Cohaesibacter sp. ES.047: one gene and its partner. The protein of the gene in region 1 interacts with the protein of each later gene in a pairwise test. Links are inferred from orthologs where the notes say so. Each region holds a gene or a part of one and is shown on either strand. Other genes may lie near its edges. The genes, in order: CPH65_RS20720 and dnaA.

Region 1 (15,797 bases):
GGAAGCCCGCAACCTGGAAGCACGCTCCGAAGCAGAAACTCTCAAGGAACGCATTGGCGCCAAGACCATCACCGTCATTCGTGCGGCCTCCGAAACCGGCCAGCTTTACGGCTCCGTTTCCACCCGCGATCTGGCCGACGCCCTGACTGCAGATGGTGTCTCCTTCTCCCGCAACCAGATTTCTCTGGATCGCCCGATCAAAACTATCGGCATGCACGATGTAACCGTGATTCTGCACCCTGAAGTCGATCTCATCGTGACCGCCAACGTCGCTCGTTCTCAGGACGAAGCCGACCGTCAGTCTGCTGGTGAAGATCTGACCCTGACCGAGCGTGATGCTGGCTTCGAATTCGAAGAGGATCTCGAGCTTGACGAAGAACTGCTCGAGGAAATCGAAGGCGAAGAAGCCTCTGACGACGCAGCCGAAGACGTTGCTGAAGAAGACGCTGCAGAAGAAGAAGAAAAATAAGCGATCTATCGCGTTCAAATCTGCAAGGCTGAGCCAATGCAGAGCCTGAAGCATCAAGGTCCGGAGCTGTTGTTCCGGGCCTTTTCTTTTGCACGACTCGCCCCGGTTATCTGGCCTTTTCCGGGCGAGCGATTCTCTCGCCAAGGACTCGAATACGGCAACAGAGTCCAGCGAAAGAAAAAGAAAAAAACTTTCCGCTGTTGATTGCCGTGAATTGCAATCACTGCGCTTCAATTCCAGTGCATCCTGTGACTATCTTGTTCATCACGTTGAAATGAGGATGAACATGGAAATTGCTGCAAAACGCGATAGCGCGGACTCTGTTGCCGCGCGTCAAGCACCGCACAATCTGGAAGCGGAACAGCAGCTGTTGGGCGCGATTTTGGTCAACAACCAGACCTATGATCGCGTCGAGGCCTTTCTCAAGCCGCACCATTTCTATGATCCCAATTTGCGCGAGATTTTCGAGAAGACGGCCCAGCTCATTCGGGCTGGCAAGATCGCCTCGCCGGTGACGCTGAAAACCTTTTTCCCAGCCGACCACATGGTCGCAGACACCCCCATCGACATCTATCTGCTGCGCCTTGCCTCGCAAGCAACCTCGATCATCAACGCCGAGGATTTCGGCCTCCTGATCATGGATCTTGCGACTCGGCGCAACCTCATCGACATCGGCACCGATGTGGTCAATGTCGCCTTCGATGCACCCATTGACACCCCGCCGCGGGCCCAGATCGAGGATGCAGAAAAGCGTCTGTTCGAACTGGCTGAAACCGGCGGATCAAACGGCGGCTTTGTCTCCTTTGCCGCAGCGGCAACCGAAGCAATTGAAATGGCGGAGGCCGCCTACAAGCGAGACGGCCAACTGTCGGGCATCTCCACCGGCCTTAAGGATCTCGATCAGAAGATGGGTGGCCTGCAGCATTCGGATTTGATCATCCTCGCCGCCCGTCCCGCCATGGGCAAGACCTCTCTGGTCACCAACATCGCCTACAACGTGGCAAGTGCGTATAAGGCCGAGGAACAGCCCGACGGCTCCATGAAGACGATGAACGGCGGCGTCGTTGGCTTCTTCTCGCTCGAAATGAGTGCCGAACAGCTCGCCACCCGTGTCATCGCCGAACAGGCCATGGTGTCGTCGGAAAAGATTCGCCGAGGCAAGGTGGATCAGGAAGAGTTTTCCCGCATCGCCCACAAGGCGCAGGAAATGCAGATCACCCCACTGCACATCGACCAGACCGGTGGCATTTCCATTGCCCAGCTTGCCGCGCGCGCCAGACGGCTGAAGCGCCAGAAGGGCCTCGATCTTTTGATCATTGACTATCTGCAGCTGTTGAGTGGCTCTTCGTCCAAGGCCTCGCAGGGCCGCGTGCAAGAGATCACCGAGATCACCACCGGGCTCAAGGCCCTCGCCAAGGAACTGGCCGTTCCGGTCATCGCCTTGTCTCAGCTTTCCCGTCAGGTCGAGTCCCGCGACGACAAACGACCGCAGCTCGCCGACCTTCGTGAATCCGGCTCCATCGAGCAGGACGCCGACGTTGTGATGTTCATCTATCGCGAGGAATATTATCTCGAACGTCTAGAACCCAAGCCGGGAACCGAGGAGCACTTCACATGGCAGTCCGAAATGGACCGAGCCATGGGCAAGGCCGAAATTCTCATCGCCAAGCAGCGTCACGGCCCGACAGGTGCCGTTCCTGTCGCCTTCCAGCGTGAATTCACCCGCTTCTCCGATCTCGCACGCGAAGACTATCTGCCCGATAATTACGAATAGGCGCGCCTCGTGATGCCACCCTTTTAAAGGGACAGGGCGCATCAACGCCTTGCTGCCTCAATCGCAATATGCTTGCATGGCGCGAACCCGTATCAAGTCCGATTGCGGGTTGGCAATCAGCATCACCCTGCGATCCCGTCTTTAGAGGGCCTAGTCATGAAAATCTTTCAACACGATGCCCCCAACCGATCTAGACAGCACACACAGATCTATGCAGTCTACGAGTTGGCCTATTCTCTGGTGGATTTAGGCGCGGCCCTGCTGTTTATCATTGGCTCGGTGATGTTCTTCTACCATAGCTGGCTAATCCCCGGCACATGGTGTTTTCTGATCGGCTCGGTGCTGTTTGCTGTGAAACCATCCTTGCGCTTTGCCCGAGAAGTGCATTATCTGGTTGTGGGCGACCGAGACGATCTGGCAGACAACACCAGTGACTGAAGCCCCTTTCGCTCATACCAAGCCGTCTCAATAATCGGAAGATGCTCTGGTTTCCTTGATACCCCAAAGGCCTTGTGCTGACCAAAGCGCAAGACAGCTAAAGCTGCCCGAGCCGGAAAGTCGAAATCACATGACGCAGGATCCAATCTCCTCCCGCCTTGCCCCACATGTGAAACATCTGTCTGCTGGTGATGCGGCCATTGCCGGCAGTCTGTTGACCATCGATCTTGGTGCGCTTGAGATCAATTACGCCGATTTGGTCGAAAAGAGCGGCGAGGCCGAATGCTCCGCTGTCATCAAGGCTGACGCCTACGGCACCGGGCTGGAAGAAGCGGCAAAGACCCTGTGGCAAGCCGGATGCCGAACCTTCTTCGTTGCCCATCCTCAGGAAGGCGCCCGTGCCCGCAGCACCCTGCCCGACGCCACCCTTTATGCGCTCAATGGCCTCGTTGGCGATGATACGGACGCCACCATGTCCTACTACCATACGCACCGGGTTCGCCCGGTGCTTGGCTGCTACGAGGAGATCGACCTGTGGTCCCGCTATTGCAGATCAATTGGCGAGGCATTGCCCTGCGGACTGCATTTCGACACCGGGATGAACAGGCTGGGGCTGAGCAAGAAGGCGGCCCACAAATTGTCCGACGCATGGACAACGCAACCGCCCCCCTTCACCCCGACACTCATCATGAGCCATCTGGCCTGCGCCGATGATCCGCACCATCCGCTGAACAGCACGCTGCTTGACCGTTTTCGCGCCATCCGCGCCCTCTTCCCCGACATTCCTGCCTCGCTCGCCAACTCGGCCGGTGTGTTTTTGGGCCCCGACTATCATTTCGACCTGACCCGCCCCGGCATCGCGCTTTATGGCGGTCTGGCGACCAGCAACCGCCCCAATCCCATGCAGACCGTGGTGACCCTGAACAGTCGCGTCCTCTCCACCCGCCACGTCCCTAAGGGACAATCGGTGAGCTACGGCGCGAGTGAAGTCACCAAGCGGGACAGTCGCCTTGCAATCATCAACATGGGATATGCCGACGGCTATCTGCGCACCGGCTCCAGCAGCGACAAGCGCAAGGGCGCGCGCGTCTATATCGAGGGCTATGAGGCCCCGATCATCGGGCGCGTGACCATGGACCTGACGATCATCGACGTCACTGACATACCGGAAGACGCAGTGAAGCGCGGAAGCTGGGTTGAGCTGTTCGGCCCTCACATGCCCATCGACGAAGTGGCTGCAATTGCCGGCACCATCGGCTATGAGCTTCTGACCAGCCTTGGCTTGCGTAGTCTGCGTCGCTATCTATAAAGATAAACCGGTTCCGATTCGATGGCGCAGCATCCCTTGATGCAACGAGCCAGATGCTCAGAAAGCCCCTCCCAATGGCGCGCTCCAAATCCACTTTCGTCTGTCAAACTTGCGGTGCAGTTACCAATCGCTGGGCTGGCCGCTGCGAGGCGTGCGGCGAGTGGAACTCGATCATGGAAGAAAAGGAAGGCGCCGGCATCGGCGGCTCCCCCAAGACCGTCCGCGGCAAGAGCGGCCGAATTGTCGAGCTTGTCTCCCTGTCCGGCCAGGAGCAGCCCGCCCCCCGAATCACAACCAACGTCGCCGAACTGGATCGCGTCACCGGCGGAGGCTTCGTCAAGGGATCGGTTCTCCTGCTGGGCGGAGATCCGGGGATCGGCAAGTCCACCCTGCTCATTCAGGCATCGGCTGCACTGACCAAACGCGGCCACCGCGTGGTGTATATCTCCGGCGAGGAAGCCATCGATCAGGTTCGCCTTCGCGCCGCCCGTCTTGGCCTTGCCAAAGAGACTGTGGAACTTGCGGCCGAGACGAGCGTCGAAGACATTCTGGCCACCCTCACCGCAGGCCCGCCCCCTGAAATGGTGATCATTGATTCGATCCAGACCCTGTGGACCGACAGCGCCGACAGCGCACCGGGAACGGTCACGCAGGTGCGGGCATCCGCACAGGCCATGATCCGATATGCCAAGCAGACCGGCGCAGCGGTGATCCTTGTGGGGCACGTCACGAAGGATGGACAGATTGCCGGGCCACGCGTTGTGGAACATATGGTCGATGGTGTGCTCCAGTTTGAAGGCGACTCCGGCCATCAGTTCCGCATCCTGCGCGCCATCAAGAACCGCTTCGGTCCCACCGACGAAATCGGCGTGTTCGAGATGACAGGCGGCGGCCTCAGTCAGGTTGCCAATCCATCGGCCATGTTTTTGGGCGAACGCAATCTTTCTGCGCCGGGTGCAGCGGTCTTTGCCGGCATGGAAGGCTCCCGCCCGCTTCTGGTGGAAATTCAGGCGCTTGTCGCCCAGTCACCTCTGGGAACACCGCGTCGCGCTGTGGTTGGCTGGGACACAAGCCGCCTATCCATGATCCTTGCTGTCTTGGACGCCCATTGCGGGGTGCGCCTGTCTGGCCATGACGTCTATCTCAATGTCGCAGGCGGCATGAAGATCAGCGAACCGGCAGCAGATCTAGCAGTTGCCGCAGCTTTGGTCTCGTCTCTTGCTGGCGTGGCCTTGCCATCCGAAGCGGTCTATTTCGGCGAGATCAGCCTGTCCGGAGCGATCAGACCAGTCTCCCATGCGCCAACGCGCATCAAGGAATCAGCCAAATTGGGCTTTTCGAGTGCCGTTGTTCCCGAAGGGGTGCTCAAATCCGTCAAAACACCTGAACTCGAACTCTCAGGGCTTGAAGGCCTCACCGATTTGGTTGCACGGATCGCCGTCGGCTCGAACCTCAATCCCACAGACAATCCTGAGGATTGATAACAGGTGCAAAAAACCTTGCTCTTGCCAACTTCGCACCCTATAGAGGGGCAAAGCGGCACTTGCAGTTTTTCGTATGCAGGTGTTAAAGAGCTTTTGCAGTCCAGGCCAGATAACAGGATCGATTTCTGATGCCCATCGAACTCCTAGATGTCATTTTACTTGTCGTCTTGCTGATTTCGGCTTTCCTCGCCATGATTCGCGGCTTCGTGCGTGAAGTCCTTGCGATCGGCGCCTGGGTTGCGGCCGCGTTCGCAACGCTGAAGCTTTTCGACGTGGTTCTGCCGATGGTCACCCCCTACTTGACGCAACCCCTTGTTGCTCAGGCCGCAACGGCTTTGGGGATCTTTCTCATCACACTCATCGTGGTGTCCTTCATCACCATCCAGATTTCCGACTTCGTGCTGGACAGCCGCATTGGCGCCCTTGACCGGACGCTGGGCTTCGTTTTTGGTGCCTTGCGCGGCGCGATCCTGATGGCCGTCGCCCTGATCTTCTTCAACTGGTTCGTTCCAGAGGACAAGCAGCCCAACTGGGTTGCTCAGGCCAAGTCCAAGCCATTTCTCAATGAAATGGGAGACAAGCTGATCAGTCTGTTGCCCGAAGATCCTCAGGAACAGCTGATGGAAAAGATCCGCCAGCAGCGCGAAGGCACGCCTCCGAACGAGGAAGCCAGCTATTCGAACGACGAACGCGATGCCATCGGCGAGATTGCCAGCACCACGGCAAAGCAATAAACGTTGCAATGAATCGCCCTTCTATACATTTGCGTAGCTGACGAAGCCGCATGGGTATGGTAGGAACACTCCATGGAATTGGCGGGTATGTCCCGCCATTCTTCGTTTGTAGATCAGTGCATCCATTTTGCGCTCAAAAGCGCAATTGGTGCTCTCATCAGAAGATCAAATGACACCACGACATCCCTCGGGTTCCCCTATTCGATCGGAGCAGTCGGGTTTTTGAAGGACTTCTCGCCCATGTCTGAACAGAGACAAAACCCCACGTCTCAAGACTTCTCAATGATTGAAGACGACAGCTCGGCCTCCGCTGCGCTCTGCGCGTCGGAATCAGGTTCCTCCTCTGAGCTTCATCAAGACGACGACTGGAACGGCGAAGGAGATACGCTGCACGAGGAATGTGGCGTGTTCGGTATTGTTGGCGCGGATGATGCCGCCGCCCTCACCGCTCTGGGCCTGCATGCGCTGCAGCACCGCGGTCAGGAGGCTGCCGGCATCGCCACATATGATGGCGAGCATTTCCATCTTGAACGCCGTTTTGGCCTCGTGGGTGATAATTTCTCCAATTCGGACGTGCTTGAGCGCCTGCCCGGCAACGTCTCGATCGGTCACAACCGCTACTCGACCGCAGGCGGCGCTGGCCTTCGGAATGTCCAGCCTCTGTTTGCTGAGCTCGAAGGGGGCGGCATCGCCGTTGCCCACAATGGCCAGTTTACCAATGCCATGACCCTGCGCCGCTCGCTGATCAAGCGCGGCGCGATTTTCCAGTCCACATCGGACTCCGAGGTCGTTCTCCAGCTGATTGCCAAGAGCCGCGAATCCGACATCATCGACCGCTTCATCGACGCCATCCGGCAGATGGAAGGCGGCTATGCTCTGGTTGCCCTGACGCGCAAGAAACTGATTGGTGCCCGCGACCCGCTGGGCATCCGTCCGCTTGTGCTTGGTGATTTGAACGGCTCACCCGTGTTTGCCTCAGAGACCTGTGCTCTTGACATGATCGGTGCGAAATTCGTGCGCGAGGTCAAGAACGGCGAAGTCATCGTTTGCACCAAGGAAGACGGCATTCGAAGCTTCCATCCTTTCGCTGAACGCCCCGCACGGCTGGATATCTTTGAATATATCTATTTCTCCCGGCCCGATTCCTTCATCGCCGGTCGCTCCGTCTATGAAGTGCGCAAATCGCTGGGTGCCGAACTGGCCAAGGAATGTCCGCTCGATGTGGACGTGGTCGTGCCCGTGCCCGATTCCGGTGTGCCTGCCGCTCTTGGCTATGCGCAGGAAATCGGCATCCCGTTCGAATTGGGCATCGTCCGCAACCACTATGTGGGACGAACCTTCATCGAGCCGACCCAGCAGATCAGGGCCCTCGGGGTCCGTCTCAAGCACTCCGCCAACCGCTCTCAGGTCGAAGGCAAGCGCATCGTGCTGGTCGACGACAGTCTGGTGCGCGGCACGACTTCATCCAAGATTGTTCAGATGATGCGCGATGCTGGCGCCAAGGAAGTGCATATGCTGCTGGCCAGCCCGCCGATCACCCATTCGGACTTTTATGGCATCGACACGCCCGACCGCAAGAAACTGCTCGCCGCCCAGATGAACTTGGAAAGCATGCGCAAATATATCGGAGCGGATTCTCTGGGCTTTGTCTCGATTGATGGTGTCTATCGCGCCTGCGGCTTTGACCGCCGCAATCCCGATGCCCCCCAGTTCACGGATCATTGCTTTACCGGCGACTATCCGACAGATCTGGTTGATTTCGAGGGCGAAGAAAATCATCGCGCACCGGGCCTTCTCAAGGACTAGGGCCGGTGCCGCGTTGGCACAGACTTGAAGAGATAAGGGAAGGACCCAAGCACATGACCGAACAACGCCTCAAGGATCGTCTGGCCGTCGTCACAGGTGCCTCTCGCGGGATAGGCTGGCACGCGGCCCTTGCTCTGGCGCGCGAAGGCGCACACGTGATCGCCATTGCCAAGACCGTTGGAGCACTGGAAGAACTGGATGACGAGATCCAGAAAATGGGTGGCTCGGCCACCCTCGTTCCGTGTGATCTGATGGACTACGACGCCATTGATCGTCTGGGCGCGGCAATCTTTGAACGCTGGGGCAAGCTCGATATCCTGTTCGGCAATGCCGGTCTTCTTGGCGCGGTCACGCCCATCGGACATCTCGATCCGGTGAAGGATTGGGACAAGGTGCTTGGTGTCAATCTCACCGCCAACTGGCGGCTCATTCGTTCGCTTGACCCGCTGCTGCGTCAGTCAGATGCGGGTCGTGCGCTCTTCATGACCTCCGGTGCCCCCCATAAATGCAAACCTTTCTGGGGCGTCTATTCGGTCTCCAAGGCTGGCCTTGAAGCGCTCGTACGGACCTATGCCGGAGAAACCGAAAAGACCAGCGTTGGCGTGAACTGCTTCAATCCGGGGCCTGTTCGTACAGGCATGCGCGCCAAGGCAATGCCGGGCGAAGATCCGATGACCCTGCCGCATCCCAGCGAACTTGCACCCTATATCCTCGATTGCCTCTTGCCAGAATGCAGCGACAGCGGCCGCATGTATGATTTCCCCTCCAAGAGTTGGAAAGATTACGGCAGCCCGGTAATCGACTAGCCCAAACGCTGTCTCGCGCGACTCGCAAGAGTTGCACCCGCGAGCCAACAGCTGGCATTGAGCCGAAATAATCCCGAATCAATCTCTAAAGAAGCCCCATTAAGAGTCTGTCTTAATGGGGCTTTCAAAATATGTTCCATAACCTATTCGGCGACTTCTAGTTCAGCACCGCGACCGGGCAGGTAACCGGAGCGATCACTCTCGACCGCCTTGCGCAGCCGCTCCTCGGCTTCGCTGGCCTCGCGCTGACGATCCCACATCGAGGCATAAAGTCCCTTCTGTTCCAGAAGTTCGGCGTGACGTCCGCGCTCGCGAATGCCTCCATCCTCAAGCACGATGATTTCATCCGCCCCGATCACCGTCGACAATCGGTGAGCGATCACCACCGTCGTCCGGTTTTGTGACACCTTATCCAGCGCCGTCTGAATTTCCTGTTCGGTATGGCTATCGAGCGCCGACGTTGCCTCGTCGAGAACGAGGATCGGCGGAGCCTTGAGGATGGTCCGGGCAATGGCCACGCGCTGCTTCTCGCCGCCTGACAGCTTCAGCCCCCGCTCCCCAACCTCGGTATCGAACCCGGCGGGAAGGCGCGCGATGAAATCGGACACCTGCGCCATGCGAGCCGCTTCGACAATCTCCTCACGGCTGGCATCAGGACGCCCATAGCCGATGTTGTAGGCGATGGTTTCGTTGAACAGGACCGTGTCCTGCGGAACCATGCCCACATTCTGACGCAGGCTGTGCTGCTCTATATCGCGCAGATCCTGTCCATCAATCGTGATGGACCCACTCGTCACATCATAAAAGCGGAACAAAAGGCGCGATATCGTCGATTTACCTGCCCCGGACGGCCCGACAATCGCGACCGACTTGCCCGCTGGCACTTCGAAACTGATCCCCTTGAGAATCGGCCTGTTGGCATCATAAGCGAAATGCACGTCATCAAACCGGACGGTCCCGCCTTTAACGTCAAGCGGCTTGGCATCGTCCTTGTCCGTCACCTCGGGCGCTTCGCGCATCAGCTCGAACATGGATTCCAGATCCACCAGCCCCTGCTTGATCTCGCGATGCATGGAGCCGAAGAAGTTGAGCGGAATGGCAAGCTGCATCAACAGCGCATTGATCAGCACGAAATCACCGACCGTCTGCGTTCCGGTCATCACCGCATGGGCCGACAGCGCCATGCACAGCGCCATACCCGTCGAGAAAATAGCGATCTGGCCAAAGTTCAACCACGTCAGCGACACCCAGGTGCTGATTGCGGTTTTCTCATAGACCTTCATCGACTGGTCAAAGCGATGCGCTTCGCGCTCTTCGTTGCCGAAATACTTCACGGTTTCGAAGTTGAGCAGACTGTCGACGGTCTTTGAGTTGGCGTCATTGTCGGATTCATTCATCTGGCGGCGGATGTCGATGCGCCAGGCCGTTACCCGCACAGTGAAGGCGACATAGAGCGCCACCATGGTCACGACGATTACCAGATAGATCACATCGAACTGGAAGGCGATGACGGCAGACATCATCACGAACTGCAACAAGGTGGGAACGGCATGCAGAATGGTGTGACGCACCACCCCTTCGATGCCGCGCGTCCCGCGCTCGATGATCCGAGACAGCCCGCCCGTGCGCCGCTGCAAATGGAACCTGAGAGACAGGTTGTGCATGTGGCGGAAGGTCTTGTTGGAAAGATTGCGCACCGCATGCTGCCCGACCCGTGCAAACAGGCCATCCCTGAGCTGATCAAAGCCCACATTCATGATCCGGCCCAGGCCATAGGCGGCCACAAGCATGATCGGCACACTAAGCCAGCCCACGGGGCCCACGCCATCAGGCGCAGCGGGATCTGACAGGGCATCCGTCGCCCATTTGAAGGCATAGGGCGTCAGAACATTGATCAACTTGCCCAGAAACAGGGCGCTTAGAGCAAAAGCAACGCGTTTTTTGAGGTCTGCCCGATCTGAGGGCCAGATGTAGGGCCAAAGATTGCGCAGGGTTTGAAGCGACGAGGCTTCCGCGTCAACCGACGCTCCAGTGCGCACGTAAGGCTCACTGGCATATCTAGAACTTCTCATTATGACTTGGTCCTGAGGTCTTCCCCGGCAATCGACGCATGGTCATAGGCATCGATCAGCCATTGGGATTAATCTGCATGGTTTTTGAGGCTCCGATCGTGGAGCCCCTTGAAGAAAGCGCTGTTGGCGCCGAAAAACTGGTCCAGTCGATCAAAATCGACTTTGTAACGACTCTGCTGCCCGGCGGTTTCCAAATGAATGAAACCGCATTCCCTGAGCACCTTGAGATGCTGGGAAACGGTCGACTGCGCCAACGGCAGGGTAGAGCAGATATCGCCACAGCAATGGCTGTTCTGAGAGCTGAGCTTCTGGAGGATCATCAGGCGGGCGGGATGGCCAAGGGCCTTGAACCCGCGGGCCAAAGGATCGAAATGATCACAGCACTTCTGATGCCCTTTCGGTCCTGGGCCATGATGCGCTGTGTCTTCAGCTGCACTGACGCTCACATCCGCCAGATCGATGGTGACTTGATCCACCGGATTCTGATCGCAGCAGCCGTTTCTTTCGCCCATCTCTCCCTCATCTCATCTATCGTGTTTGTACGATGAATAAGGGATCCGGGATCACTTTGCAAGGTTTCATCGAAAAAATACGATGAAACAAAAACCCGAACGGCCCGAAAATCACTCTCCGGGCCGTTTGAATTCTTGACTGTTGAACGAAACGAGTGGACGACGGTCCGCTCGTCACTCAGGCGCGCCTTTACTCGGCGGCATCCTGATCGAGCATCGCGGACTTATCGCTCTCATCGGGCGACTCGACCGCATCAAAATTGTTATCCCAACCGTCCTCGCCCTGCGGCAACTTGAAAACCTGTCCGGGATAGATCCAGTTGGGATCGCGGATCTGATCGACATTGTTGTCAAAAATCGTCGAATACCGAATGCCCGCACCATAAACCCGGCGCGCAATCTGCCAAAGATTGTCACCGCGTCTGATGATGACCTTGCGCGTCTTGACGTCGGCCAACTCGGCATCAGCACTCATCGACTTGGCTGTATCGTCGCTAACACTGCTCTGTGCCTGATCCTTCTCAACATCGGCATTGCTTTCGGCAGACGCCGACACGATCGCCTCAGGCGCCGCCTTGGAGAAGGACACTTCCGCACGCTTGGTAACAGCACCGGTGACAGGATCAATGAGATCGACACGCGCCTGATGATCACCAACCTCCAGATCAAGCTCGCCATCAAACAGGAACCGACCCGTCACGCCGCTACGACTGTCCGAAATGGACTGGTTGTCGACATAGAGGCGAACCACAGATCCGGCAGGTTCCGCCGCACCGGCAACAAACAGGGTGTCACCTTCGATTTCAACCGCTTCGATGGAAACCATAGATGGTAAAGCCGGCGCTGGGGTCTCTTCTGACTGAGCCTTGGGCTCTTCAACCTTGGCAACTTCGGTCGGCTCAGCCTTAGGCTTTGCCTCCGCTGCTGGCGCATTCGTTGCCGCAGTGCCTTCCGAACCGCTTTCGGCCGTTCCTGTGCTGTCTGCATCGGAAGCAACCGTCTGCTCTGTCTGTTCTGTCTGTTCTGTCTGGGCAGGTGCCTCTTTGGCGACAGGTGCAGTCCCTTCGTTGTCAGTGTCCGTGGTCTTTTCCACCTTGGCCACTTCAATAGGTTTGGACGGATCCTCGTCAGGTTCTACAACATTGGAGAGCACGCGAGAGGCCTCACCCGGCTTTGTCTCAAGGACAAGCAATTCACCCTTGCTTTCCTCGGGCATGGCCACCGTCACATTGCTTTCCGATACAATAGTTTTACCGCCATCTGCGGATTTCGCAGCAAGCGACAGATCGGACACACCCTGCTCGAGCGGTTTTTCAAGCATCATCACCCAGTCGCCATTGGCATCCGCCTCGGCCTGTGACAGAACCATGTCGCCATTCTTGAGCTCAACCGTCCACCCCGGGCTTGCCTTGCCAGCAACGAGAGTTTGACCATCCTGCTCAACACGCACGATATCAAAGCTGGGCTGTGTACCCGTTGCCGCGTCGCTTACTTCTTCGGTTGCATCGGGGCTTGAAACGGATCCGCCATCGGGAATCCCAACCGCGTTGCCTTGATCGCTGGGCGCAGCAGCAACCGGCTCCGCCGCTGGTTCGCTGGACATCTCATCGGTTTTGGAAAGGCTCGCGACATCGGTCGTGCTTTCGTCCAAAACCGGTGGTTCAGATTGAGGCTCGGCAGCATTTTCAGCAGTATCATCGGTTTTTTGGGGTGCCGAATTGGCCGGCTCGGTGGGTAGATTGGTTTTACTTACCGTTGCCACAGGGGCCTTCGGCTGAGGATCTTTTGCACCAATCCCCAATTGGTCACCGAATACAAAGATGCCGACAACGACGGCGATAACACCACCACCTAGGGCAAGAAAAGGAGCTGCAGATTTCATGCTTCAGTCACACTTCTGTTTAGCCATCCCGGGGTTGAGCATCAGTCTTTTCCAACAGGTTCATGCATGAAGATTTTCTCTCTTCGCATGATTTTTCTTGCTGTTTTTTCAAAGGCCAGTCACGATTGCATACCCACACACGCCGCGGAATCGAAGAATTTTATTCTTATCCTACAGACAGGTAGCCTTTTTTAAGGATTCGAGCAAGGCTGCGCGGCTAATTGCCTTTACTGGCGCAACCCATTTTGAACCGAACGCAACAGAACGAACATGGCTTTACTGAAAAAAATTTGCGTATACTGCGGATCCGGCGCCGGCATTGACCCCGCCTACTCCAACGCTGCCAAGGTGCTCGGACGCTCCATGGCCCGCAACTCTATCGACCTTGTCTATGGCGGCGGCTCAATCGGCCTGATGGGCATTACCGCGAAAAGCGTGCTCGATCATGGTGGCCAAGTGACAGGCATCATACCATCTTTTCTGCAGGAACGCGAGGCGATGCTGGACGAGGTGCAGGAGCTGATCATCACCGAGGACATGCATGAGCGCAAACGCAAGATGTTTGAATATGCTCAGGCATTTGTGGCACTGCCCGGCGGCATAGGCACCCTTGAAGAGCTTGTCGAAATGCTCACATGGGCGCAATTGGGACAACACAAGAAGCCGGTTCTGCTGGCCAATATCAATGCCTTCTGGGATCCCCTGATAAGCCTTCTGGACCATATGCGCGAAGAGGACTTCATCCGCAGTGGCATGGATGTTTCGTTCCTCTCCACATCCGATCCCGAAGAGATCGTTCCCCTGCTGATCGAGGCCTGCAAGGATTTGCCGGATGATCTGCTATCGCAATCCACCGATGCACCCGATCTCAACCGCTTCTAGAAAGACTTTCAAAGGGCTCGCCGCAGGCCGGTCGGGACGTTCGACTTTTCCACATTTTAAACCTGCAAAGCCGGCGGGCGCGGTTCCCTGCGTCTGCTCCGATAGGCGTCATAGGAATAGATCAACACCGACAGCCAGATGAGACCAAAGGTAACCAATTTGCCCGCTGGCACAGTCTCGTTGAGCAAGAACACCGCCACGAGGAACTGAAGCGTCGGGTTGAGATATTGCATGATTCCGATTGTCGACATCCTGAGCCGCCGCGCCGCCATGGAAAACCAGATCAGGGGAAAGGCCGTCAGAATCCCGGTTATCAGAATGAGAACGCTGATCATCGGATCTGAAAGGCTGAGATGTCCCAACCCTGACGATTGCAGATAAACAACATAGACAAGCGCGAAGGGCGCAACGATGATCAACTCGATCAACAGCCCCAGATTGGCTCCAACCGGAACAATCTTGCGCAGATATCCATAGCTGCCGAATGTAAAGGCCAGCAGCAGTGAAACAATCGGTATCGTCCCCAACAGAATTATCTGCAGGGCAATGGCGAGGAACGCAATGACAATGGCCACGAGCTGCAACCGCGAGGGACGCTCTGATAAAAGCAGATACCCGGTCGCCACATTGACCAGAGGCACGATGTAGTAGCCAAGGCTTGCCTCTGTTGCCCGGCCATGGCCGACTGCCCACACATAGGTGAGCCAATTGCCGCTGATCAGAAATCCTGTCAGCGCGAGAATGCCGAACACCTTGGGTTGACGTAGCGCAGACCAGACCTCTCTCCAGCGACCGAGCAGCAAAAACCAGATCGTCATCATGGCCAACGACCAGACGATCCGGTTGGCGACCACTTCCACGGACGGAACTTCGGCCAGAAGCGAAAAATACAGTGGGAACAAGCCCCATGAGCCATAGGCAGCAAGCGCAAAGAACAGACCGTTGCGCGTCTCCTTGGTAGAATCAGCTGAGAGAGCGGACGCGGTTCCGCCCAGATTGATGGGGTCTTGGCTCATGGCGCTTCAATTCCGGCCCGCTGAACAACACGCTCCAGCAACGGCACTTTATCAGGGGTATTTGAAAAGCTTATAGGTGATGGAATCCACCAAAGCCTGGAAGGAAGCATCCACGATATTCTCGGAAACCCCAACTGTAAACCAGCGATGCCCATGGCCGTCGCGACTTTCGATGAGAACACGCGTGATTGCGCTCGTGCCACCATTGAGGATACGCACCTTGTAGTCTATCAGCTCAAGGTTCCGTATCTTGTCCTGCAACGGCCCCAGATCCTTGCGCAAGGCAAGGTCGAGCGCGTTGACCGGGCCCTGCCCTTCGGCGACGGACATTTTGCGCACCCCATCAATGACGAGCTTCACGACCGCTTCAGACTGGGTGACCAGATCGCCGCTCGAATCAAAGCGCCGCTCCACGCCAACGCGGAAACTCTCAACTTCGAAATAGCTCGGCACATGGCCCAAATGACGACGCGCGAGCAATTCCAGAGACGCTCCGGCCCCCTCATAGGTGTAGCCATTCGCCTCGCGTTCCTTGACGATGGACAGAAGGTCTGGCAGGCGCGGATCACTCTTGTCGACCTCAATTCCCATGCGCCGCAATTCATCAAGCAGA
Region 2 (15,662 bases), 3.9 Mb from region 1 along the record:
CGACCATGGCCATCAGGGTCGGCAGACTGGTGGCATCGAATTCCTCGTTTCTGTTAATCAAGCCCGGATAAGCGGATAAGGCATGCTGCTGAAGGCAGTGGCCCTTTTCCAGCAACATGAACTGCTGATCCCTCAGACCGTTCACATCGACCTTGCTCTTGCAGGCCAGCGCATGATCAAGAGGCACCACCAGATGGTAGCCATCCTCGAACAGCTCATGGGTGACCAGATCGCCAGTCGCGTGAGGCAGCGCGATGAGCGCCGCGTCGAGCCGTCCGCCACGCACTCCCTCGAGCAGCGCTTCGGTCAGTTCTTCTCTCAGAAACAGCCGCAAATCGGGATAGGCCTTCTTGATGATTGGCCTCAAGCGTGGCAGGAGGAACGGCCCGACGGTGGGAATGGCACCAAGATGAAGATCGCCGGACAATGGCCCGGAGGCTTCGGAGGCCATTTGCACGAGATCCTCGGCTTCGGTGAGAAGTGCGCGGGCCTTTTCCGCTATTTGCTTGCCAATCGGGGTCATGATGACGCTGCGCTTTGTGCGCTCAGCAAGGCACACCCCCAGAATGGCTTCCAGATCTTTCAGACCCGCGCTTAGGGTTGACTGGGTGACATGGCAGCGTTTGGCGGCGTTGCTAAAATGCAATTCCTCACAGAGTGCCACAAGGAAGGTCAGTTGGCGCAGGGTTGGCATCATCAATCGAATTTTCCGATTATTATTTAAGAAATAACTCGTTTCACTAATAAATACCGCACAGGTATGGTCAGGTCAATGCAAGAGACGCTTTGCCATAATGAAGCAGTTTGACCCAGTTTGACCCAAGGAGTTTTGACATGACCGACGCGCCAACCCTCAACAACCCCGCTTTTCCGCGCCTGAACGAAAGAGCACCGGACTTCAATGCCCCGACCACTGCAGGCCAGAAAAGCCTATCCGATTATGAAGGCAAGTGGCTGATCCTGTTCTCGCATCCGGCGGATTTCACCCCGGTTTGCACCACCGAATTCATGGCCTTCGCCAAGCTTCAAGACGAATTTGCCGCGCTAAACACCGAATTGCTCGGCCTTTCCATCGACAGCCATTACGCACACATTGCGTGGATCCGCTCGATCAAGGAGAATTTCGGTGTCGACATCAAGTTCCCGATCATTGCCGACCTGTCGATGGAGGTGGCCAACGCCTACGGCATGATCCAGCCGGGCGCTTCGGATACGTCTGCTGTGCGCGCGACCTTCATCATAGATCCCAAGGGCATCCTGCGGGCGATGGTTTACTATCCGCAGACCTGTGGTCGGTCAATTGCCGAGTTCCTCCGGCTGGTCACAGCGTTGCAAACGGCGGATACCCATTCCTGCGCCATGCCCGAGGCCTGGCAGCCCGGTGATAAGGTCATCGTTCCGCCGCCCGCAACAGCCGAAGCAGCAGAACAGCGCGCCTCGGAAGGCTATGAGACCGTGGACTGGTATTTCTCCAAAAAGGCCATCTGATCGTCTGATCCATACCGCACAACACGATGCGGCATGACGAACCTTAGTGATCCGGATCCATTCTGGCCGGATCACTGTCCGGCATTGAACGGCGATGATTGGCGGTGTCCGCTAGAAATCCAGCCGCAGCTCCTTGCGGTGCTTTGCTGTCAATTTACGCGCGATGATCTCGTAAGCCTTGTCGAGATGGAGTTTCAGATCTTCATCACTCATGGCATCGGGTGTCTGAAGCTGGACCCATTTGGCACGGGCCAGATAGGGTGCGGGCACGATGCCCTCCTGATCGGGCAGAAGTTCAAACGCCAGATCAGAGCATTTGAAGCTGAAGCGCGGGCCATCGTCATCGTGACCAGTTTCTGCCTTGGAGCCCCAGTTCGAACAGATCGCAAAAATCTTGCCTCCGATCTTCCAGACAGAGGCATTGCCCCATTGAATGACATTGGTCGTGCCTGTCATGGCCCCGCAATAGGCGTCGAACTCTGCGCGCGTCATGATGTTTCGGTGTCCGGCGTTCTGAGGCGATCCGTTCCGGCCCCCTTGCCCGTGGTAAGGCCGGGTTTCGTACCTTCAGGCAGTCGGATCTCGAAATGGGCACCGGGACTGCGATCAAGAAGCCGAATGGTGCCGCCATGGGCACGAACGATCTCGGCGGAGATGGCAAGGCCAAGGCCGGTTCCTCCCTTTCGCACCGATCCCTGAAAAGGCTTGAACAGCGTTTCCCGCGCGATCTCCGGCACGCCCGGCCCGGTGTCGCTCACTTCGATCACGGCTTCGTTGCCAGCCTTGCGAGCGCTGAGCTCCAGACGGCAGACAACCGCTCCCTCGACATCATTCTGCATCACCTGCACGGCATTGCGGCAGAGGTTCATCAAGACGCGAAAGAGTTGGCCCGGATCGGCATAAACCTCAAAGGTCTCTGGCACGTGGTTGAGATATTCGACCCGGCAATTCTCATTCAGATCGAGAAAATCGGCGACCTCGTCGCAGACCTGATGCAAGGTCAGCAACCGCTTTTCCGGTGGTGCTTCCTGAGCCTTGCCATAGGACATGACGGCACTGGAATAGTCGACAGCCCGATCCAGCGCTCCCATGATCTTGGGCACAACGCGCTGAACGGTGGGATCTTCCAGCATGGACAGGCGATCGGAGAACAGCTGTGCCGAGGCGAGAATGTTGCGCAAGTCGTGATTGATCTTGGAAACAGCAAGCCCCAGATCGGCAAGCCGTCTCTGTTTTTGCAAAGTCTTGGCGAGGATCATTTCCATGTTCGACAGCTGCGCCTCGGTCATGCCGATCTCGTCCTTGCGGCCTGAGGGCTGCATGACGGCATTGGCATCCTCAGGGTTCGAGGTGAAATTGGCCATGTTGCGCATCAGGCGAACGATGGGGCGAACGAGCAAGGCTCGAAGGGAGAGATAGACAAGGCCTGCGGTGATGACGGAAATCACCAGCGAGAGCAAAAGAATATTGACCGAGAAGGAGAGCATCGCTTGCCGCAAGGGGGTCTCGTCAAACACCAGCTCTATAATGCCGCCGTTCTCGCGGGTTTGATCGGTGACGCGGATTGTGCGCCCCTCGCCGAACATCAGCGTATCGAAGGCGGCAAGGATGGATTCACCGGGTGTCATGGCGCGTATGTCATCATCGCGTTCGATCTGGCCGGGCATGTCGACCATTGCCAGCAAGCGACGCTGTCCTTCGGTCCGCAAGGCAAGGGTCTGCACATCGAGGCGCTCAAGCAACTCGCTCTCAAGTTCAGCATCCATCAGGTCGGAGGAGGATCTGGTGTAGATGAGCGCTGCCACTTCTGCCAGCTCCAGCTTGCGCGTCAGCCAGTCCACCCGAAATTTGGAAATCGAGGGTACGAAGATCAGAATCTCGCTGATCATGACAAACAGGATGGTCAGCAGCAAGAGCTTCGACGACAGCCCCAGCGCGGGCGGTTGAGCGAACGGGACGGAATCGAGTTTGAGATCGGCAGCGATCAAACCGTCTTGCTGCTTGTCCTTCTGCCGTTCGTCGTCCATGCTTTCAGCCTTGGCTCTCATGCCCTGCTTGCAAGGCGTCCCGCGCACGCCTAACTATAGATAATTGTTACAGTCCCTCTATCTATGGTACGGATTGAGGGATGTTGGCAAGAGGCAAAGCTGCCTATGACAAGGCTTGCCGTTGCCGGTTCCACGAAATTGCTCCAAGACATGCTTTGTTCATAGTTTTGTGAGATTGTCCCGTTTCTTTTTCCCCTTCGAAAGGGGTCTCGTGGTGGGAAACCAACGCATAACCGAGATGAGTTTGGACGCCAGAATGCTCAACCAATTGCCCTATGGCAACAAGTCACTGCTGGAATTTACCGAGGTCGACAGCTGGATTTTCGATCTCGACAACACACTCTATCCGCGTCATGTCGATCTGTTCAAGCAGATGGAAGTGAAGATGAGTGCCTATGTCTCGCGCCTTCTGGACATTACAGAGGATGAAGCCACCGTGCTGCGCAAGAGCTACTACAAGGACCATGGCACCACCCTGCGCGGTCTGATGATCGAGCATGACATCAAGCCCGACGAATTTCTCGAATATGTGCATGACATCGACCACAGTCATGTGACTGCCGATGTGGAATTGGCGCAGGCCATCAGCGCCCTTCCGGGCAAACGCTATATCTATACCAACGGCACGCGCGAACACGCCGTCAAGGTTGCCGAGCGTCTCGGCATCACGGATTATTTCGAGGATATATTCGACATTGTCTGGGCTGATCTTGAACCCAAGCCCAACCGTGCGCCCTATGAAAGACTGCTCAAGCAGACGGGCCTCAACCCTGACCGGGCGGCAATGTTCGAGGATCTGGCGCGCAATCTTGCCGTGCCGTTCGATATGGGCATGAAAACGGTGCTGATCGTGCCGTCCAAGACCCGCGAGGTCTTCCACGACAGTTGGGAAGCGCAAGGGCAGGAATCGCCGCATGTTGATTATGTGACGGACAGTCTGGGCAGCTTCCTCAATGACGTGCTTGATGCCATCGGCCGCAAGCCCCAAACCTAAGCATCCTATCACTGGCATTATGTGCAGGAACGTTAAAGCTGAATTCCGGCGAGCGCTTCTCCGCTCGCCGGTTGTGCTGGTCTAGTCTAGGTGTTCGGTCCCGGGATTTGATGGATCGGATTCATTTTGAATCTTTCCGGATCCTCTGTCCACTTTTTGCAGATAAATTCGTATGGGGTCAGGCCCCTTAGCGTCTTCAATCGTCTAGCGAAGTTGTAGGCATCTATGAAAACAGCCAGATGCTTCTGGAGTTGCTCGTGATCGTCGTAATGGAACCGTTTGACGGTGGCATCCTTAATAGTCCGGTTCATCCTCTCGACCTGACCGTTGGTCCATGGGTGCTTCACTTTTGTCAGGCGGTGTTCAATGCCGTTTCCAGTGCAGACCCGGTCAAAGATGTGCTGGAACTCATGGAGATCGCGAGACCGATTGGTGAACTGGATGCCATTGTCGGTCAGAACAGTATGGATGGTATAGGGCACAGTGGCGACCAGATTGCGCAGGAACTGTGCAGCATTCATCTTTCCTGCCTTGGTATAGAGTTCAACGAAGGCATACTTGGAAGTCCGGTCAATAGCCACAAAGAGATAGAGCTTGCCTTCAGCTGTCTGTACCTGGGCAATATCGATATGGAAATAGCCGATCGGATAGCTCTTGAAACGCTTCTTTGGCTGCTTGTCGCCTTCGACACTCGGTAGTCGCGAAACTCCGTGTCGTTGCAGGCATCTGTGCAGTGAAGAGCGCGTCAGATGCGGGATTGTCGGCTGGAGTGCATAAAGGCAGTCGTCGAGAGGCAACAAGGTATGCCTGCGGAAGGCGACAATGGTCGCTTCTTCTTGCCGCGAAAGCACAGTCGAACGTGGCTCCTTCGGTCCGGTTCTTAAGTCCGCTTGTGAGGTGCGCGTCTTCCACTTGACGACCGTTTTCTGATTGATGCCGTATCGCTTGGAAAGCACTCTCAGGCTCTCTTGACTATTTTGTATTGCTCGACGGACTGCCTCTGTCGTCGTGGCGCTGCCGTGTAGAACTTGGCCCATAGTGCTTCCCTCCATTCAAATGAGAAAGGTGCACCATCAAAGCATGGGATCAAACATCTAGGGCAGCGCTGATCGCCTTTTCGATGTCCTTGACGGGGGAATTGGTCAGGGTCTTGTCCAATTCAAGAACAATTGCATCGGTCACTTCTTTGTGAAGCAACGGGCGCATTTCACCCAATGTCTCAGGGTCCGCAATCAGGACCAGATTTTCGATCTTGCCTGCATGCACCTTTGAAAAGAGGTCAGACGCCAGAATTTTCGAAAAGGTCGCCTCCATGGATTCCTTGCCGTCCATATCGGGAGGGATTTTTCCCGACGGGCCCTGATCAGCCAGATCTCCGGGGGTGAGATCGTGGTCGAAACGCAGCGAGACCTCGCCCACCTTGCTGTTGGCATCAAAGAATTTGGCACTTTCGCCGGTTGCGACGACGACGGTGGTTTCCTTGGGCAATCTCATCATGGCTTCCCTTTCCTTTTGATTTGACCGGGCCTTTCATTTGACCTGGTCATGAATTCCATCGAGCCTTTCATTTGAAACGGATCCCAACTGGACAGCTCGCTCTTCAGTCAACGCGAACAAAGGCGCTTTGTTCCGGCTCTCCTCCAAACCATCACTTTATCTGGCATCAAGTTGGGTCTTCCAAACAAAAGACGCCCCGTCCGGCATACGAACGGGGCGTCTTTGTCAGATCGACCTTGATCTAGGATGACCGATCCGGCCATACACTGCCAACTGAGACAGCGTAAGCCATCGGACGGATCCGATTACATTTGAGGCTGGTACTCAGGCTGCGCTTCCAGTTCCTCCTGGGTAGCATTGATATACACCCGTACCATGCCACTTTCCGAAGAGCGCAGAACGCTCAGTTCGTCCATGTTTACCGCAATGCGGTGTTCGTTGACGCCCAGAAAGCCGCCGACATCCAGAACAGCTTTGTCAATGGAGCCGTTCTTGTTCAGAACCAGTTGGTCAACTTCGCCGATATCTTCGTCGTTGGCGCTGTAAAGGCGGGCGCCGGTCAGATCATCAGCGGTCATCTGATCGCTGCTGGCCACTTCATAGCCTTCAAATTCAACTTCGGGTGCGACAAAGAAGCTACGAGTCTCGTCATAGGACTTCTTCATGGTCTCACCGGTTTGATTGAGCGCGGAGTTCAGACCCTCCTGCGTTTCATCCATGGTCTTGGAGACCTTGTCTTTGGCCGATTCGTAACCGCTCTTTACGTCATCCTTCATGGATTCGTAACTGTTCTCGGCGGTTTCCTTGCCATTCTGCATGGTTTTCTCGATGTCGGCGCCGCTCACACCCATCGCAGATACGTCATTCATTGGGCGTTCGAACTCTGGAGCATTTTCAAGGGTCGCCTTGTCGGTTTTGACAACAAGGAAGAAGGTGCCCGGATCATCCGTTTCATTGACCATCTTGATGCTGTTCATATCGACAGCGACGTCTTTCTCGCCAATGCCGAGGAACCCGCCAACGCCCAGCACGACTGCTTTCACGCTGCCATTGCGGTCGAGAACAATGTCATTGACTTCACCCAGATCGTCCCAATCCGTCTCGGCACCTGCCGCAACAGTGCTGCTTTCATCGAAGCTGTCATATTGATCCTGAGCAGAATAGATGCGCATGCCGATAAAGTTGGATGCAAAGATGTCACTCTCGGCGACGGTGTTGATCGTATTGAAGCTGCCCATCGGGGTTTCGGCCATGGCAGCGGTGGTGAGCATGAGGCCCATAGCGGTGGTTGCAAGAATGCGTTTCATTGGTCTCTCTCCTCTCTAGATTGAAGACTTGAGTTATCCTGAACACAGGCTTTCAACCGTGCGTCTCAGTTGCCTAGACAATGGGCAGGTTAGCAAAAGAGTTCCGTTTTTTTTCTCATCCTCTCCATTTCCAGCGCCCCAGCCACGCACTCCAAACTCTTGGCGGAATTCATTTATCTATTTGTTTTTAAAATGTTATTCGTATAATCAAGACCAGCCGTTTCTTCGAGATATTTCAGAGCAATTTTTTAATCATGCCGCGCCATAACGGGGGCCTCATTTTTGGCCAACGCGGTTGGTGAGGAGAAAAATCGGACTGATCTATCCAGAACTCCGCACCTTTACGGGTTGCCGTCTCTTGCAGTGCGGCATAGGTTCGTGGGACCTCAATAAACAGGGCCTGTTGCCCTGTTCTGCCACCAGGAGGACTTGATGGCTTATGAAACGATCAATGTAGAAAGTCATGACGGCGTTGGCTTGATCAGACTGAATCGCCCCAAGGCGCTCAATGCCCTGTCATCCGAACTCATTGCCGAAGTCTCCAAGGCTCTGGACGAGTTCGAAGCAGACGACAAGATTGGCGCGATTGTAATCACGGGTTCGGAAAAGGCCTTCGCGGCCGGAGCCGACATTAAGGAGATGGCCTCAAAGAACTATATGGAAGCCTATCTTGAGGATTTCATCACGCCATGGGACCGCGTTTCCAAATGCCGCAAGCCGGTGATCGCAGCCGTTGCCGGCTATGCATTGGGTGGTGGGTGCGAACTTGCCATGATGTGCGATTTCATTCTGGCGGCAGAGACAGCCAAGTTCGGCCAGCCCGAAATTACCCTCGGAGTCATGCCCGGCGCTGGTGGCTCGCAGCGGCTAACCCGCTTTGTCGGCAAGTCCAAGGCCATGGAAATGTGCCTGACCGGACGGATGATGGATGCCGAGGAAGCGGAACGCTGCGGACTTGTCTCGCGGATCGTACCGGCTGATGATCTGGTGGAAGAGGCGATGAAAACCGCCAAGAAAATCGCCGATTTCTCTCTGCCAATCGTCATGATGGCCAAGGAGAGCGTCAATCGCGCCTACGAGACGACCCTTGCTGAGGGCCTTCGCTTCGAGCGCCGGCTGTTCCATTCGATGTTTGCCACCGAGGATCAGAAGGAAGGCATGGCCGCGTTTGTCGACAAGCGCAAGGCTCAATTCCAGAACAAATAGTCGCACCAACACCGCTTGAATGCGCCCGTTTCGGGCCTTTCAGGAGTCATTTCATGTTGACGCCCGGTGAAAGTTTGACTATAAGCGCGAGCCATTGGGCGGCAATCTGTATGCCGCCTTTTGCTATCGGCGGGTCCGTCTTGTTCGGAACTCAGAGTGTTTGATCACACCGCCGTATTTCGAGAAAAGCAAAACGCAACCCCGTTTTGTCAGGATTGCTGCTCGTCCTTCCGGCCTGTACAGCTTTGAGGGCTGATGTGATGTAGCGGCGTAAGCGGGCCGATGATGGCCTGCGCAAGAGTGAATAAGGAACAGGCTCCATGGCCAATACTGTATCCGCCAAGAAGGCGACCCGTACAATCGAGCGCAAAACCGCTGTCAACAAAGCACGCCGCACCCGCGTACGCGGCCTTCTGCGTGTCGTTGAAGAAGCGATTGTAGCAGCAGACCAGGCAGCAGCGTCTGAAGCCCTTCGCAAGGCTCAGTCCGAAATGATGCGTGCCGTCTCCAAGGGCGTCTATCACAAGAACACCGCTTCTCGTAAAATCTCCCGTCTGTCCAAGCGCGTGAAAGCAATCGCAGCCTAAGATCAGACATGTCGAAAAAGGCCCGGCTTGACCGGGCTTTTTTTCCGACCGTGCGAGCCTTGCCTCTGCCGAGTGTCGTGTTTTTGTCACACTTTTTCCGGGAATCGCTTAGCAGAAACCGGTATGTTCTCCTTTTGATCGATTCTAAATTTTGCCCCTTATATCAAGAGGTTAAAAAGGACCGCGCTTGTTGTGCCCCGATGCATGCGATTCTGCGATGGTCAATATGGAACGTGACGAAAAAAAATTTAACCGACATTTTGTGAGCTAACTTGACAGTTTTCTGACAGAATCTGAAGAGTCGCAACGGGATAGCTTGGTCAAGAGCAAATGTGAAATTTTTGGCTTATTTGCTTGCCCTTTGAAGCCCTGCAGAATCTGCTTGTCGGCTGCTTGCACGGCCATCTCAGGCTGTGTATGGTCAGATGCGCCACGCGGGAAGCGCTTGCAAAGAACACAACAAATGAAGTCCTGAATACTCATTTGAAAAGCGGTTGCAGCCAGTCCCGAAGGCCTTTCGAAACACTGCCCAGTGCGAGTTTCTTTGCTGGGCGGACTTGTGGGCAGCAAGTCGAAAGAGCTGGCGTTTCATGTGACTTCTTCGCCTGTGCGGTGAAGGAGTGATTTCTGCCCAAATGCAACATGTGTTCAGTTTTGAAAGGATGGTCCTTGCGGATCATTCTCTAAGGAGTGTGTGTCTTTGCGGAATGCGGAATCGTATGCTGGCGATCTTGAGGTAAGCAAAGCCTGGGATCTGTTGTGCCAAGACCCGAACGCGGTCCTCATTGATGTGCGAACCCATGCGGAATGGTCCTATGTCGGCGTGCCTGTGCTTGAGGATGCGGCAAGGGACGTGCTTCTGATCGAGTGGATTTCCTATCCTCAAATGCAGGTGAATGCGAATTTCGCCGATCAGCTCATGGCAGAACTGCACAAACGAAGTGTAGAACAGAATTCAGCCCTGTTGTTTCTTTGCCGGTCAGGCGTTCGATCGAAAAATGCGGCAATTGAGATGACAGAGCGGTGGCAGGGACCCTGCTACAATATTGCGTCCGGCTTCGAGGGGGATTTGGACGTCAACTTGCATCGGGGACAGCAGAACGGCTGGAAGCATGCAGGGCTTCCGTGGCGGCAGTTCTGAAGAATACGAATTGTCGCTTTCGACAATTTCGTTTAAAGACGCAACCTGGTCGTGATCGAGAGAGCGGAAAATTTCGCCGAGATTGCGGCTTGTCAAGGAAAACCGCTGTTTTTTGGCGGCTATTGGGCTAGTAAATAAAAATGAAAACACAGCAGACGGCCACAAAGGAAAATGTTGATATGGAGATGGGTGCGGCTGCTCATCAAGCTTTTCCTAAGGCTGCCTCCCGACAAGAGGAGCCTTCGGTGAAAGTGGGCAAAGAAGAATGGGATCGTGTTAGACAGCGGTTGCAGGCAGAGCTCGGAGAAGATGTCTTTTCAAGCTGGTTCGCAAGCGTTGAATTGGAAGACGAACAGAACGGACTGGTTATCCTGTCGGTTTCGACCCGGTTTCTGAAATCCTGGATCCAGTCTCATTATGGCGAACTGCTGATGTCGCTCTGGCGCGAGGAATGCGAGCAGGTGCGCCGAATCGATTTGTTCGTGCGCGGCGCCGTTCGTCCCAAGCCTGCGCAGGCCAAAACTCAGGCTCCGGCTCTGGACGGTGGCGAGCATTCAAGTGCTTTTGCCCGTCAGCAGGCCAGCAGCTCCATGAGTTCCGATCATGATCATATGGGCGGCTCGCCGCTCGATCCGCGTCTGACCTTCGAAACCTTCGTTGTGGGCCAGTCCAACACCCTCGCACATGCGGCAGCAAAACAGGTCGCCATGGCTCAGCCAGGCCAGCCGGTTTCTTTTAACCCGCTGTTCATCCATGCGTCTGTCGGTCTGGGCAAGACACACCTTTTGCAGGCCATCGCTTGGGAAGCCAAAAAGTCCAATCCGTCGGCCAAGGTGCTTTATCTGACGGCTGAACGCTTCATGTATTCGTTCGTTCAGGCGCTCAAGAGCCAGTCGGCTCTCGACTTCAAGGACACATTGCGCGACATCGATATTCTCCTGATCGACGATCTGCAGTTCCTGCAGGGCAAGTCGATCCAGCAGGAATTCTGCCACACGCTCAACAGCCTCATCGACGGCGCCCGTCAGGTGGTGGTTGCGGCTGATCGCCCGCCGGTCGAGCTGGAAAGCCTCGATGAACGCGTCCGTTCGCGTCTGGCCGGTGGTCTGGTCAGCGAATTGCAGCCCCTTGAGAAGGAACTGCGGCGCTCGATCCTCACGGATCGTGCCCAGCAGGCGTCGCGCCGGGATCCGAATCTGGCCATTCCCGAGCTGGTGCTTGACCATGTGGCCGGCATCATCCGCTCGAATGGACGGGATCTTGATGGTGCTTTCAACCGCCTGATGGCACACAATCAACTGACCGGCGCTCCGATTTCGGTGGAGATGGCCGAGCAGGCACTGAAGGATCTGATCCGCTCGAAAGAGCCGCGCCGCATCCGTATCGAGGATATCCAGCGCGTTGTTTCCAAGCATTACAATGTGTCACGCTCTGACCTGTTGTCTTCTCGCCGGACCCGCACGATCGTGCGTCCGCGCCAGATCGCGATGTATCTGTCCAAGATGCTGACGCCACGCTCCCTGCCGGAAATCGGTCGGCGGTTTGGCGGTCGCGACCACACGACGGTTCTGCATGCCGTGCGCAAGATCGAGGAGCTCGCAGGATCTGACAATACCCTGCAGCAGGAAATCGAGATGCTGAAGCGGAACATCGCCGAGTAGCAAATCGGCACATCAGCAGCAGCCCTCAGGCATCCCTTGAGACTGCACCGAAAAATAGCGCTGATAAGTGCGAGAAATTTGAGGGGATCGGCTCAGTAATTGAGCCGATCCCCTTGCCATATCCGGCCATTCGGTTCAAAGTTGCGTCCCCGCACTTGCCGGTATCTGGTTCGGGAACGCGTATTGATTGTAATGAAGTAGGGAATTTAGGGATATGAAAGTCACTCTCGAGCGGGCAACCCTTTTGAAGTCGCTGAACCATGTCCATCGGGTGGTAGAGAGACGGAATACCATTCCGATCCTCTCCAACGTGCTCCTCAGAGCCGAAGGGGGAGATCTGGTCTTCAAGGCAACCGACCTCGATCTGGAAGTGCTGGAAACAGCGCCGGCCATGGTTGAAGTAGGGGGCGCAACCACCGTCCCGGCTCACATGCTCTATGACATCGTTCGCAAATTGCCCGACGGCTCGGAAGTGACTCTTGAGACGAACGAAGATCAGACGTCCCTTGCCATCAGCGCCGGTCGGTCGCATTTCACCTTGCAGATCCTGCCGGTAACGGACTTCCCCGACATCACGGCCGGAGAGTTCAGCCACACCTTCACGATCAAGGCGCTTGATCTCAAGCGACTCATCGATCACACGCAGTTCGCGATCTCGACAGAGGAAACGCGCTATTATCTCAACGGCATCTATGTGCACAGCATTGAGGTCGACGGCACCCAGCTGTTGCGCGCTGTGGCCACGGACGGTCACCGTCTGGCACAAGCTCAATTGCCCGCTCCGGCAGGGGCTGCTGGCATGCCCGGCGTGATCGTGCCGCGCAAGACCGTTTCGGAAGTCCAGAAGCTGATTGAAGACCCCGAAGCAAACATTGCGGTCGAGCTATCCGAATCCAAAATCCGCCTGACGATCGGGCCGGTCGTGCTGACGTCCAAACTGATCGACGGCACCTTCCCGGACTATGAAAAGGTCATCCCAAAAGGCAACGACAAGGCCATGAAGGTCGAGAATGCCCTGTTTGCCCAAGCGGTTGATCGTGTGGCGACCGTGTCCAACGAACGGGGCCGCGCGGTCAAGCTGAGTGTCGAGTCTGGCCGTCTGGTGCTCTCTGTTTCCAACCCCGATTCGGGCACGGCAACCGACGAGCTGGCAGTGGAGTATGATTCCGAACCGATGGAAATCGGCTTCAATGCCCGTTACCTGCTGGACATCACCAACCAGCTGGAAAGCGACAGCGCGCAATTCCGACTGGCTGATTCCGGCTCGCCGACCCTCATTCAGGACTATGGTGACAATGACACGCTCTATGTGCTGATGCCGATGCGCGTGTGATCGGATCCGCTCCGACGACATCACGATCAGATGGAGCGTTTCCATGGGCATTTCTTCGGAAATGCCCTTTTTGACTCAAAGCCGCACAAGGCAGGCAACAGACAGGGACTGGTTCGCACGCATGACAGATACGCCTTCAGCCGCCGCCTTTCTGACGCAGGACGATGCGCCTGTCGACAGGGTTTCGGTTCGATCTGTCAGCCTGACCGACTATCGCAACTATCCCACCCTGTCGCTGGCCCTTACTGGTCGGCATGTCGTCCTGACCGGAGCCAACGGATCGGGCAAGACCAATTTGCTTGAGGCCATTTCCTTTCTGTCACCGGGCCGCGGGCTCCGGCGTGTCGCCTATCCGGACATCGCCCGCGAGGGGGCGTCAGGCAGCTGGGCGGTCTCCGTTGCCATCGATACGCCCTTTGGCCCGACAAAACTGGGAACCGGCCTGCAACCGAGCCCGGATGGCTCCATGCAACGGCGCATCCGGATCAATGGCGCTCCGAGCAAATCGGCGGAAGGCCTTGGCGACCATGTTTCGGTGATCTGGCTCACCCCTCAGATGGACAGCCATTTTACGGGCGCAGCGTCCGAGCGGCGTAAGTGGCTCGACCGGATGGTGCTGGCCATCGACAAGACCCATGGCAGCCGCGTCAATGCGTTCGAGAAAGCGATGCGCCAGCGCAATCGGCTGCTCGAAGAGGCCCCGCACGAGACGGTTTGGCTTGATGGCATTGAGGCCCAGATGGCCGAATATGGCTCAGCCATCGCGACCGCAAGGGCCGAATTGGTTTCGCTCCTGAACCGATCTCTTGATTTGCTGCATGCAAACGAAGGGTCATCGGCCTTTCCCAATGCTCTGGTGGGGCTTGAAGGCATTCTGGAAGCCGAGGCTTTTTCGCGCCCGGCGATCGAGAGCGAAGAGCATTATCGCGGCATCCTGGCGCAGATGCGCAACCGGGATCGCGGCGCAGGCCGCACGCTTGAAGGGCCGCATCGCTCCGACCTGATCGTTCGTCACGGCCCCAAGGATATGCCCGCAGCCAAATGTTCGACCGGTGAGCAGAAGGCGCTGTTGTTGGGGATCGTATTGGCACATGCGCATCTGGTTGCCGAGAGATGCGGGCGCACACCGCTTGTGCTTCTGGACGAGGTCGCAGCCCATCTTGATGAAAGCCGCCGTCTGGCCCTGTTCGATCTTCTGGACCGGCTCGGCTGTCAGGCCTGGGTGACGGGCACCGATGATGCCGTCTTCGAGCCGCTGGGGGATCGCGCCGAACGCTTCCATGTGGATCTGGGCACCGTGGTTCCGATCACTAGGATGGAACATCCCGGCGCAATCGGATAAGCTCCGCCCATGAAAACGACAATCACCGACACATTGGCCACAATTCTGTTCTTCACCGTCCTTGCAGGGTTTGTCGAGCTGTACATTGCCCAGCTCAGCCTTGAGCAAATGCTGATCACGCGCCTCATCATGGTGCCGGTGATGGTCGCCACCGGGCGGCCCTACGGCCTTTATCGCGATTGGTGCTTTAGAAAGGTGCTGCCCGGGTCAGAACCCATGCGCATGTTGATCGACGGACTTGCCTTCATCAGCTTTCAGGTCCCGGTCTATGCAGCGACGCTTTTCATCGCCGGAGCCAGCATTGAGGAGGCGTTGACCGCCATTGGATCAGCCATCCTGTTGATGCTGCTGGTCAGTCGCCCGTTCGGTCTGTTCCTTGAGCTCGTCCGGCGTCTCGCCGGCGTTTCGGCATTGTAACGGGGCGAGACGATCATGGTCAGACGCAGGAAACGCTGGAAATTTGCCCGATCAAGAAACAGCTTTCTGATTTTGTTCCTGTCCGTCTCATCCCTTCTGCTGCTGATTTTCAGTGGGGGAGACATCAGCCAGATCGGCGGGCACAACGCCGATGGCCCGATCTTGAAACAGGGACTTGATGGCGATCAGATCCGGCGGACCGGCCTAAGTCTCTATAACGCCAATTGCATGAGTTGCCATGGCATCGAAGGGCGTGGCACCAGCTTCGCCCCCCCCCTCGTTCACCCGCTCTACATGCCCGACAAGCTCAGTGATCGCGCCTTTGTCAAGGCGATCTTTCAGGGTGTGGAGCAGACCAACTGGAAGTATGGCCCGATGAAGCCCGTGAAAGCGCTCAATCAGGTTGAATCCGCGCAGATTTTGGCCTATATCAGAAGCCTGCAGAAGGTGCCGAAATTCCGCTAAATTTTGCCCCAAAAAGCCCCAAACCAGACGCAAATTTTGCGTGAGCGGATAACTCTCCACAGAAGGCCCCGACTTCACCTCTCCTCTCTCGCCAGTTCAGTTGAATAAGGCGAAAAACCAATTATAAGTGAGAGGTTAGCTCAAGCCAAAGGATGACTGATTCGCATGAGCGATAT

Evidence for each region.
Region 2: the proteins of CPH65_RS20720 (region 1) and dnaA interact in binary tests that used the Escherichia coli proteins (3 or more experiments, as listed by UniProt). The link is inferred for Cohaesibacter sp. ES.047 from one-to-one orthologs.

What each region holds. Positions count from the first base shown.
Region 1 is NZ_LT907844.1:4,528,046-4,543,842, forward strand. Bases 1-2,999 are described here. They hold CPH65_RS20720 (replicative DNA helicase), read left to right. Parts: upstream 1-755; coding sequence 756-2,243; downstream 2,244-2,999. Other genes in these bases: rplI (50S ribosomal protein L9), read left to right, coding at 1-469; CPH65_RS20725 (YrhK family protein), read left to right, coding at 2,400-2,681; alr (alanine racemase), read left to right, coding at 2,812-2,999. Outside these bases: more of alr, read left to right, coding at 3,000-3,990; DNA repair protein RadA, read left to right, coding at 4,065-5,471; CPH65_RS20740 (CvpA family protein), read left to right, coding at 5,603-6,208; purF (amidophosphoribosyltransferase), read left to right, coding at 6,491-8,014; CPH65_RS20750 (SDR family NAD(P)-dependent oxidoreductase), read left to right, coding at 8,068-8,820; CPH65_RS20755 (ABC transporter ATP-binding protein/permease), read right to left, coding at 8,964-10,892; CPH65_RS20760 (helix-turn-helix transcriptional regulator), read right to left, coding at 10,961-11,404; CPH65_RS20765 (LysM peptidoglycan-binding domain-containing protein), read right to left, coding at 11,595-13,286; CPH65_RS20770 (TIGR00730 family Rossman fold protein), read left to right, coding at 13,557-14,168; EamA family transporter RarD, read right to left, coding at 14,225-15,184; cimA (citramalate synthase), read right to left, coding at 15,236-15,797. UniProt on the Escherichia coli protein: The main replicative DNA helicase, it participates in initiation and elongation during chromosome replication. Travels ahead of the DNA replisome, separating dsDNA into templates for DNA synthesis.
Region 2 is NZ_LT907844.1:588,101-603,762, forward strand. Bases 9,828-12,691 are described here. They hold dnaA (chromosomal replication initiator protein DnaA), read left to right. Parts: upstream 9,828-10,453; coding sequence 10,454-11,929; downstream 11,930-12,691. Other genes in these bases: CPH65_RS02615 (rhodanese-like domain-containing protein), read left to right, coding at 9,828-10,268; dnaN (DNA polymerase III subunit beta), read left to right, coding at 12,144-12,691. In the rest of the region: CPH65_RS02565 (hydrogen peroxide-inducible genes activator), read right to left, coding at 1-694; CPH65_RS02570 (peroxiredoxin), read left to right, coding at 835-1,488; CPH65_RS02575 (MmcQ/YjbR family DNA-binding protein), read right to left, coding at 1,600-1,980; CPH65_RS02580 (ATP-binding protein), read right to left, coding at 1,977-3,536; CPH65_RS02585 (pyrimidine 5'-nucleotidase), read left to right, coding at 3,793-4,530; CPH65_RS02590 (IS481 family transposase), read right to left, coding at 4,617-5,567; CPH65_RS02595 (host attachment family protein), read right to left, coding at 5,617-6,027; CPH65_RS02600 (PRC-barrel domain-containing protein), read right to left, coding at 6,333-7,334; CPH65_RS02605 (enoyl-CoA hydratase), read left to right, coding at 7,767-8,540; rpsT (30S ribosomal protein S20), read left to right, coding at 8,861-9,127; more of dnaN, read left to right, coding at 12,692-13,262; DNA replication/repair protein RecF, read left to right, coding at 13,306-14,604; L-alanine exporter AlaE, read left to right, coding at 14,614-15,021; CPH65_RS02640 (cytochrome c), read left to right, coding at 15,037-15,486; gyrB (DNA topoisomerase (ATP-hydrolyzing) subunit B), read left to right, coding at 15,652-15,662. UniProt on the Escherichia coli protein: Plays an essential in the initiation and regulation of chromosomal replication. Binds in an ATP-dependent fashion to the origin of replication (oriC) to initiate formation of the DNA replication initiation complex once per cell cycle.